2 regions of the Thauera sp. DNT-1 genome follow, and region 1 is predicted to be linked to the other one. Evidence: predicted binding sites of a transcription regulator. Region 1 holds the regulator's gene; the other holds the start of a gene.

Region 1 (4,413 bases):
TGGAGATCCTCGCGCTGCCGGGCGAGGCGGTCGGCGCGCTGCAGGCGGCCAATCGGGCGGCGGTGGTGGCGCGTGCGGGCGGGGAGGTCCGGCCGGCAGCGGTCGAGATGCCGGCCGCGGCGGCGCGCAGCGCCGACGACGCCGACTTCCGCGTGAGCCTTTCCGCGCTGGCGGCCAGCGCCGCGCGCAACGCTTCCCGCCCCGTCGCGCAGCCGGCCGCCGAGCCGGCGACGGTGGTGCGCGCCTTCAATCCGCCACGCATCGAGACCGCCGACTACGCGCTGCGCAGCCGCGACGGCGTGCTGCGCGCGGCGGCCGCGGCCCAGACCGCCGCCCGCCCGGCGCCGAGCGGTCCGGCGGTGTTCTCCGGTCGTGCCGCGCGCTCCGACGCCGACGAATTCGGCAGCGCGCGCGTGCGCGAACTGCAGGAGACCAACGCCCGCCTGATGGCCGAGCTCACCGGCATCCGCGGCATGATCGAACGTCAGCTCGCCGGCTTCGCCTGGGGCGAGACGCGCCGCCAGGCGCCGGCGCGCGCGGCCATGCTCGGAGAGCTGCTCGAGGCCGGGTTCTCCGCGGCGATCGCGCGCAAGCTCGTCGAGGCCGTGCACGAGGACGCCGACCGCATCGAGGCGCGCGAGGCCGTGGGTGCCGCCCTCGATCGCCTGATGCGGGCCTGCGCCTCGGACGAGGATCTGCTCGACCGTGGCGGCGTGTATGCCCTGGTCGGCCCCACCGGCGTCGGCAAGACCACCACCACCGCCAAGCTCGCCGCCCGCTGCGTGGTGCGCCACGGCGCCGGCCGGCTCGCGCTGATCACCACCGACGGCTACCGCATCGGCGCCCAGGAGCAGCTGCGCATCTACGGCCGTATCCTCGGCGTGCCGGTGTTCTCGGTGCGCGACGCGGCCGACCTGCGCCAGACCCTGGCCGGCCTGCGCAACAAGCACATGGTGCTCATCGACACCATGGGCATGAGCCAGCGCGACCGCATGGTGGCCGAGCAGGCGGCCATGCTCTCCGGCGCCGGCGACGTGCGCCGGCTGCTGCTGCTCAACGCCACCGCGCGCGGCGACACCCTGGACGACGTGGTGCGCGCCTATGCCGGCGGCGACCTCGCCGGCTGCATCTTCACCAAGGTGGACGAGGCCGCCTCGCTCGCGCCGGCGCTCGATGTCGCGGTGCGCCACGAGCTCGACATCCGCTACCTCACCAACGGCCAGCGCGTACCCGAGGACCTGCACCTGCCCAACCGTGCCTACCTCTTGCATCGCGCGCTGCGCGAGCACGGCAGCGCCTCGCCCTGGCACCTGCAGGGCGACGAGGCCGGCATGCTGCTCGCGGCGGGAGGGGCCTGAGCATGCTCGACGGACGCGAAGACCAGGCCGCCGGCCTGCGCAGGCTGTTCCGCCGCGCGCCGCCCCAGGTGGTGGCGCTGTATGCGGGCGGTCGCCGCGCCGCCGACAACGCCGCGCTCGCCGCCCACCGCATCGCCGGGCGCAGCGAGCGTGTGCTGGTGCTGGACGAGGCCGAGGGCGGCGCCAGGCTGTGCGGCGCGCTCGGCGTGGGCGAGGGCGTGGACCTGCTGCAGCTGCTCGACGGCCGCAGCACGCTCGCCGACATCGTGCAGCCGGTGCCGGGCCTGGTGGGCCGCGTGCCGGCCGCGGCCGCGGCGCTCGCGCTGCCCCTGCTCGACGATCCGCGCCGTGCCTGCCTGATCGAGGCGCTGCGCATCCTGCACCGCCACGCCGGCTTCGTTCTGGTGCACGCGAGCGGCGAACAGGCTGCGGAGCCGTCTCCGTTCGTGCTCGCCGCGCCGCGCCGACTGGTGGTCGCCGAGGCGAGCGCGAGCGGCGCCACCGACGCCTACCACACCATCAAGGGCCTTGCCGCCGCGGGAGCCGGCTCGGTGCACGTGGCCGTGTGCCGCGCGCGCGGGCGGGCGGACGCCACCGCCTTCTTCCGCAGTCTCGATGCGCTCGTGCGCCGCCACGTGGGCGTCCCGCTCGCGTGGGTGGGCGAACTCGAACGCGACGAGATCGCCGGCGGCCTGCAGCAGCCGCTGCAGGCTTCGACCCACGATGCGGGCGCGGCCTTCCTGCGCCGGGTCGGCGCCATGGCGCGTGCCGGCGTCATGCGCGCCTGATGCGCCGCCGACGTGACAGATCGCGCTGGTAAAGGCGGCGATGCTACGGGAAAATGCACAACTCCTATCCACGCGGGCGGGGGCCGACGGTCCCGTCTGCTGCCAGAACCCACAGGCCCGATGCATGTACGACGCACACGGTAAGCTCGACAAGGGTGGCCTCGTCGAGAACTACGCCCCGCTGGTCAAGCGCATCGCCTACCAGTTGATGTCGCGCCTGCCCGCCAGCGTGGATGTGGACGACCTGATCCAGAACGGCATGATGGGCCTGCTCGATGCCCTCGGCCGCTACGAGCAGGGCCTCGGCGCCCAGTTCGAGACCTATGCGGTGCAGCGCATCCGCGGCGCCATGCTCGACGGCCTGCGCGAGAACGACTGGCTGCCGCGCAGCCTGCGCCGCGACATGCGCCGCATCGAGGCGGCGATCCACAGCCTGGAGCAGCAGAACGGCCGCCCGCCCTCCGAGAGCGAGCTCGCCGCCGCGCTCGACCTGCCGCTGGAGGATTACCAGCGCATGCTGCAGGACGCGCGCGGCCACCAGCTCGTCTATCTCGAGGATTTCAACCGCGAGGAAGACGACGACTATCTCGACCGTCATCTCGCCCAGGAGGGCAACGATCCGCTCACCCTGCTCGAGGACACCGACCTGCGCCGCCGCCTGGTCGGGGCGATCGAGCACCTGCCCGAGCGCGAGCAGCTGGTGATGGCGCTGTATTACGACGAGGAGCTCAACCTGCGCGAGATCGGCGAGGTGCTCGGCGTCACCGAGTCGCGCGTGTGCCAGCTGCACAGCCAGGCGGTGGCTCGCCTGCGCGCCTGCGTCTTCGAGGGCGGCACGGCGATGCCGGTCGCGCGCCGGCGCGGGCGCCCACCCAAGAACGCGGCCGCGGGCCGCTGATCGGGGCCGCCAGCGCCGCCCCCGGATACCATGGACAAGATCAGCCTCGTCGGCCTCACCCTCGGAATCGCCGCCATCCTCGTCGGCCAGGTGATCGAGGGCGGTCACCTGTCCTCGCTGTTCCAGCCCACCGCGTTCATGATCGTGATCGGCGGCACGCTCGGCGCGGTCATGCTGCAGAGCCCGCTGCGCGTCTTCATGCAGGGCATGCGCATGGCGCGCTGGGTCTTCGTGCCGCCGGCGCCCGCCTTCGATACGATCATCGAGCAGGTCGCGAACTGGGGCCAGACCGCGCGCAAGGAGGGCCTGCTGAGCCTGGAGAACCAGATCGAGGCGCTGTCCGACCCCTTCATGCGCAAGGGCCTGCAGCTGCTGGTCGACGGCATCGAGCCCAACCGCCTGCGCGAGGTGCTCGAGGTCGAGATCGGCGTGTGGGAGAACCAGATGAAGATGTCGGCGCGCATCTGGGAGGCGGCCGGCGGCTATGCGCCGACGATCGGCATCCTGGGCGCGGTGATGGGCCTGATCCACGTGATGGAGAACCTCTCCGACCCTTCGCGGCTGGGCGCCGGCATCGCGGTCGCCTTCGTCGCCACGATCTACGGCGTGGGCTTCGCCAACCTGGTGTTCCTGCCGATCGCCAAGAAGCTGGGCGCGCACATCGTCACCCTGACCACCCAGCGCGAGATGTTCGTCGATGGTCTGGTGGGGATCGCCAACGGCGACAACCCGCGCATCATCGCCAGCCGCATGCAGGGCTACGTGGCCTGAGCGCCGGGAGACATCATGCGGCGCAGGCGCAAGCTCGACGAGGAACACGACAACCACGAACGCTGGCTGGTGTCCTATGCCGACTTCATCACGCTGCTGTTCGCCTTCTTCGTGGTCATGTATTCGCTGTCGTCGGTCAACGAGGGCAAGTACCGCGTGCTCTCCGACTCGCTCGTGCAGGCCTTCCGCAACGTCAATGTGAACGAGAGCGGCGAACAGATCGTGCTGCCCAAGGTCAGCGTCGTGCCTTCGCAGGCGATCACCCGGCCGGCGCCCCCGGCGGTGGATCCTGTCGTGGAGCAGCGTCGCCAGCAGGCCGCGCAGCGCATGCGCAACGTGGCCGACGAGATCCGCCGCGTGCTCTCGCCGCTGACAGGGTCCGGCCAGGTGAAGGTCACCGAGGGCGCCTTCGGCGTCAGCGTCGAGATCAACGCCAGCCTGCTCTTCGCGCCGGGCGAGGCCGCGCTCGGCAGCAATGCCGTGTCGGCGCTGCAGGCGGTGGCGCGGGTGCTGGCGCCGGCGGAGTTCCCGATCACGGTCGAGGGCCACACCGACAACGTGCCGATCAGCACCTTCCGCTTTCCGTCGAACTGGGAGC
Region 2 (4,413 bases), 320 kb from region 1:
GGTGATGGTCGGCCGGCGCATCACCTCGCGCACCTTGAAGACGTTGATGCCGTAAGTCTCGCGGCAGCCGCTGCGCGCGTCCACGCCGAGCGTGAACAGCAGGATCTCGAGCTTGTTGGTGCCGGCGAGCCGGGTGCGGGCGTCGATGTTCTTCAGCAGTTCGGACATGGCTGCAGCCTTGGATTCAATTGGGCGCCGGGACAATCCCCGGGCTTCCCCTCATATCGGCCGGATTGCGCCCGACTTGAGCACCGCCCGGCGGCGGCGTGGCGCCGGGCGCCTGCTGGCTGCGCATCGCCTCCTCGGCCGCACGGTTGAGCACCACGATGCTGATGCGTCGGTTCGCGGGGTCGAGCGGATCGCCCGGATTCAGGTGCGCGGTGTCGGCAAGGCCAACCACGCGCAGCATCTTGCCCGCCTCCAGCCCGCCCGCCACGAGCTCGCGGCGCGCGGCGTTGGCGCGGTTGGAGGACAGCTCCCAGTTCGAGAAGCCGCGCTCGCCGCCTGCGTATTGGGCCGAGTCCGTGTGGCCGGACATGCTGACACGGTTGTCGACATCGTTGAGCGCAGCGGCGATCTCGCGCAGCAGCTCGCGCGTATAGGGGCGCAACTCGGCGCTCGCCGAGGTGAACATCGGCCGGTTCTGCGCGTCGACCAGCTGTATCCGCAAGCCCTCGCTGACGATGTCGATGAGGAGCTGGTTCTTGAACTGGCGCAGCGAGGGGTTGGCCTCGATGACCGCCTCGAGCTTGCCCTTGAGGTCGATCAGGCGCGCGCGTTCACGGCGCTCGGCGATCGCCTGCGCGGTGGCCTCGGCCTCGCTCTTGACGCGCGCGGGCGCGGCGTCGAGATTGATCGCGCGCGTGCTGGGGGTGTCGCCCCTGCGCACCTGGCCGACCTTGCGCGAGAGGTCCTCGCCACCGCCCTTGATGATGCTCGAGCTGTCGCCGGTGCCTTCGCCGCCCTGCATGGCGAGCTTGAGCGGGTTCTGGAAGTAGTCGGCGATGCCCTCGAGGTCGCCCTGCGCGGTCGAGCCGAGCAGCCACATCAGCAGGAAGAAGGCCATCATCGCGGTGACGAAGTCCGCGTAGGCGATCTTCCATGCACCGCCGTGGTGGCCGCCACCGCCCTTCTTGATGCGCTTGACGACGATCGGTTGCTGGGTATCGTCGCTCATCGCGCAACTCCGCACGCCGGCGCAGGGCGCGGCGCCTGGGGACGACGGGAGTCAGGGACGCGGGGGCTCATCGCGTTCAGCCCTTGCGGTTCTTGATTTCCTGCTCGAGCTCGGCGAAGCCCGGGCGGTCGGTCGAGTACAGCACCTTGCGGCCGAACTCCACCGCGACCTGCGGCGCATAGCCGTTCATGCTCGCCAGCAGCACCACCTTGATGACCTGGTAGATCTTGCCGCTCTCCTCGACCTTCTGCTCGAGCTGGCTGGCGATCGGCGCGACGAAACCATACGAGACCAGGATGCCGAGGAAGGTGCCGACCAGCGCGCCGCCGATCATCTTGCCCAGCACCGCGGGCGGCTGACCCACCGAGCCCATCACGTTCACCACGCCCATCACCGCCACCACGATGCCGAAGGCGGGCACCGCATCGGCGACCTTGGAGACCACGTGCGGCGCCTGGTGCGCCTCCTGGTGGTGGGTCTCGATCTCCATGTCCATCAGGTTCTCGATCTCGAAGGCGTTGAGGTTGCCGCCCACCATCATGCGCAGGTAGTCGGTCATGAACTCGACCGCGTGATGGTCGGCGGCGACGCTCGGGTACTTGGAGAAGATCGGGCTGGAGTCGGGGTTCTCGATGTCGTTCTCGATCGACATCAGGCCTTCCTTGCGCACCTTGGCGAGGATCTCGAACAGCAGCGCGAGCAGGTCGACATAGAGCGCCTTGTTGTACTTCGAGCCCTTCACCGCCAGCGACAGCGAGCCGAGCGTGCCCTTGATCGCCTTCGGGCCGTTGCCGGCGACGAAGCCACCGATCATCAGGCCGATGATCGCGAGGTACTCCATGGGCACCCACAGCGCGGCCAGGCTGCCATGCACCGCGTAGGTGCCCAGCGAGGCGGCGAGGATGATGACGTAGCCGATGATCAGGAACACGGGGAAACTCCGAAGCGTTTCGCTGCGCCGCGCACGGACCGGCACGGCTCTCGCAGGGGATAACGGCGGCGGCGGGAGGAACTTGAACGCGCCGGGGCGCGACGCCACGCCGTGCGCGGACGTGACATGGGCCGCCTGTTTCCAGCGCGGCCCATGTAGGAACCTGCATGCGGGCCGGAGGGCCCGCCGGGGTCAGGCGACGACCGCCTTGCGGCTGGCGGCCGTCGTCTTGTGCGTGGGCGCGACCGCCTTGCGGGTGGTGGTCTTGCGGCGCGCGGAGCCGGCGCGCGAGGGCATGTTGCACAGGCCGCACACGTAGTCGTGCACCGGATCGTGGGCGTGGGCGACGAACTCGCCGCCGCAGCGGGTACACGCGGCCATCTGCAGCAGGTCGGCGTCGAAGAAGCGCACCAGGGTCCACGCGCGCGTGAGGCTCAGCGCGGGCTCGATCACGCCGGTCTCGATGTGGTCGAGATAGAGGTGATAGGACTTGAGGATCGCGTCCAGGCCGTGCACGCCGGCCGGGCCGGTGAAGTAGCGGTACAGGTTCATGAACAGCGAGGAATGCACGTTCGGTTGCCAGGTCATGAACCAGTCGGTGGAGAACGGCAGCATGCCCTTGGGGGGCGAGGCACCGCGGACTTCCTTGTAGATCCTGAGCAGCTTCTCGCGGCTCAGCCTGGTCTCGACCTCGAGCATCTGCATGCGCGCACCGAGTTGCACCATCTCGACCGCACGACGCACGTCGTCGGCCTCTTCGATCACACTCTTGTTCTTCATTCGGCACTCCTCAGCGCGCATCGGCCGCCGCCTTGCCGGCGGCGAGGATCGCCGCGTGCAGGCCCGCGCTGGCGGCATCCCGCCCTTCGCCCGCCATGAGCCGGGCCAACTGGGCATCGTCGAAGCGGAAGCAGGGCAGCAGCGTCGGACTGGACGCCATCCTGACCAGCTTGGCCGCCGACATCGACTCGATCAGGTCCGCGAAGGCCTCGCCGATCCCGAGCCGGAACAGCGCGGTCGCGCGGTCGTCGCGCAGCATCTGCTGTGCCAGCATCAGGTAGGCGAGGTTGAGTTCGCGGATTTCTTCCTGGAAGTCGGGGCGATCCATGGTTTTCCATCCCGCACGGGGATCAACGTCTGCAAGTTAAAGTAGTTTCTCAGGAGCGGCAAGCCGCTCCCCCCGGCTCCGTGCCGCATTTCACGCACAAGGTGTCGCCCCCGAACAACACCTGCCGGCGGGGCGGCCGCGCCTTCCCGCCGGCATTCAGCCCGCGCCGGACTGGAGCTGGAGTGCGGCGATGCAGTTGCGGCCACGCTGCTTGGCACGATACACGCTGTCGTCGGCACACTTGATCAGTGCATCGACGCTGCCCATGGCGGGCACGCGCATGGCCACGCCGACGCTGGCAGTGAGGAAGATCTGCGGGCCGCCGGTCTCGACCGGACTGGCCTGCACGGCCACGCGCAGGCGCTCCGCGACCAGCATCGCCGCCTTCAGGTCGGTATCGGGGCACAGCACCAGGAACTCGTCGCCACCGGTACGGCAGATCAGGTCCTGGGCGCGCAGCGCGCCACGCAGGGTCGCCGCGGCCTGGCGCAGGGCCATGTCGCCGACGTCGTGCCCATGGGTGTCGTTGATGGTCTTGAAGCCGTCGAGGTCGACGATCATGACCGAGAAGGCGCGACCGTGACGCGTCGCCGTGGCCCACTCGGCCTCCATCGCCTCGATCGCCCGACGGCGGTTGGGCAGACCGGTGAGCGGGTCGGTCAGCGCGGCCTCCTGCAGGCGGCGGTTCGAGATCGACAGCTCGGCGGCGAAATTGCGCAGTTCCTCGCGCTCGTGCTCGAGTTCCTGCTGCAGCACCAAGGTGCGCACGCAGGCACGCAGGCGCACGGTCAGCGCCGCACGTCGCAGCGGACGGACGAGGAAGTCGTCAACCCCGGCGCCGGAGGCGGCCAGCAGGCGCGCCTCGTCGTCGCTGCCGAGCATGCAGATCACGTACACGCCGCGTCCGAGGCGCATGTCGCGCAGGCCGCGCACCACCCGTTCCCCCTCCTCCGACCAGTCCGCGACCAGCAGTTGCGGCTGGACGTCGAGCGCGGCCTCGAGCGCGGCGTCCGCGCCCGCAGCAGTGAACGGGACGATCCCCGCGGCTTCGAGCTCGCCGCGCAACAGCTCGCGGTCCTCGCGCGCGCCGGCCACGACCAACGCACGCATCGGCTGCGGACCAGCGGCCTCGGCGGCCACCTTGGGCGCCTCGCCAACCGCATCCACCGCCGCGCTGCCCACCTCGGCGAAGCGGGG

The links. Region 1 encodes FliA, which starts transcription of late flagellar genes. Its sites were predicted from a motif close to CTAAAGTTNNNNNNNNNNNNGCCGNTA; they were not measured.
Region 2: a site for FliA is predicted at 2,169-2,195, ahead of motA (flagellar motor stator protein MotA). Genes of this name have one in related genera too.

What each region holds. Positions count from the first base shown of each region.
Region 1 is NZ_AP043752.1:1,368,504-1,372,916, reverse strand. It holds gene flhF (flagellar biosynthesis protein FlhF) at 1-1,358, shown strand, start outside; gene ACZ5PP_RS06365 (MinD/ParA family ATP-binding protein) at 1,361-2,146, shown strand; gene ACZ5PP_RS06360 (RNA polymerase sigma factor FliA) at 2,271-3,044, shown strand; gene ACZ5PP_RS06355 (flagellar motor protein) at 3,075-3,815, shown strand; gene motD (flagellar motor protein MotD) at 3,831-4,413, shown strand, end outside.
Region 2 is NZ_AP043752.1:1,683,817-1,688,229, forward strand. It holds gene ACZ5PP_RS07770 (chemotaxis protein) at 1-168, opposite strand, end outside; gene motB (flagellar motor protein MotB) at 185-1,177, opposite strand; gene motA (flagellar motor stator protein MotA) at 1,254-2,108, opposite strand; gene flhC (flagellar transcriptional regulator FlhC) at 2,301-2,888, opposite strand; gene flhD (flagellar transcriptional regulator FlhD) at 2,899-3,216, opposite strand; gene ACZ5PP_RS07795 (diguanylate cyclase) at 3,373-4,413, opposite strand, start outside.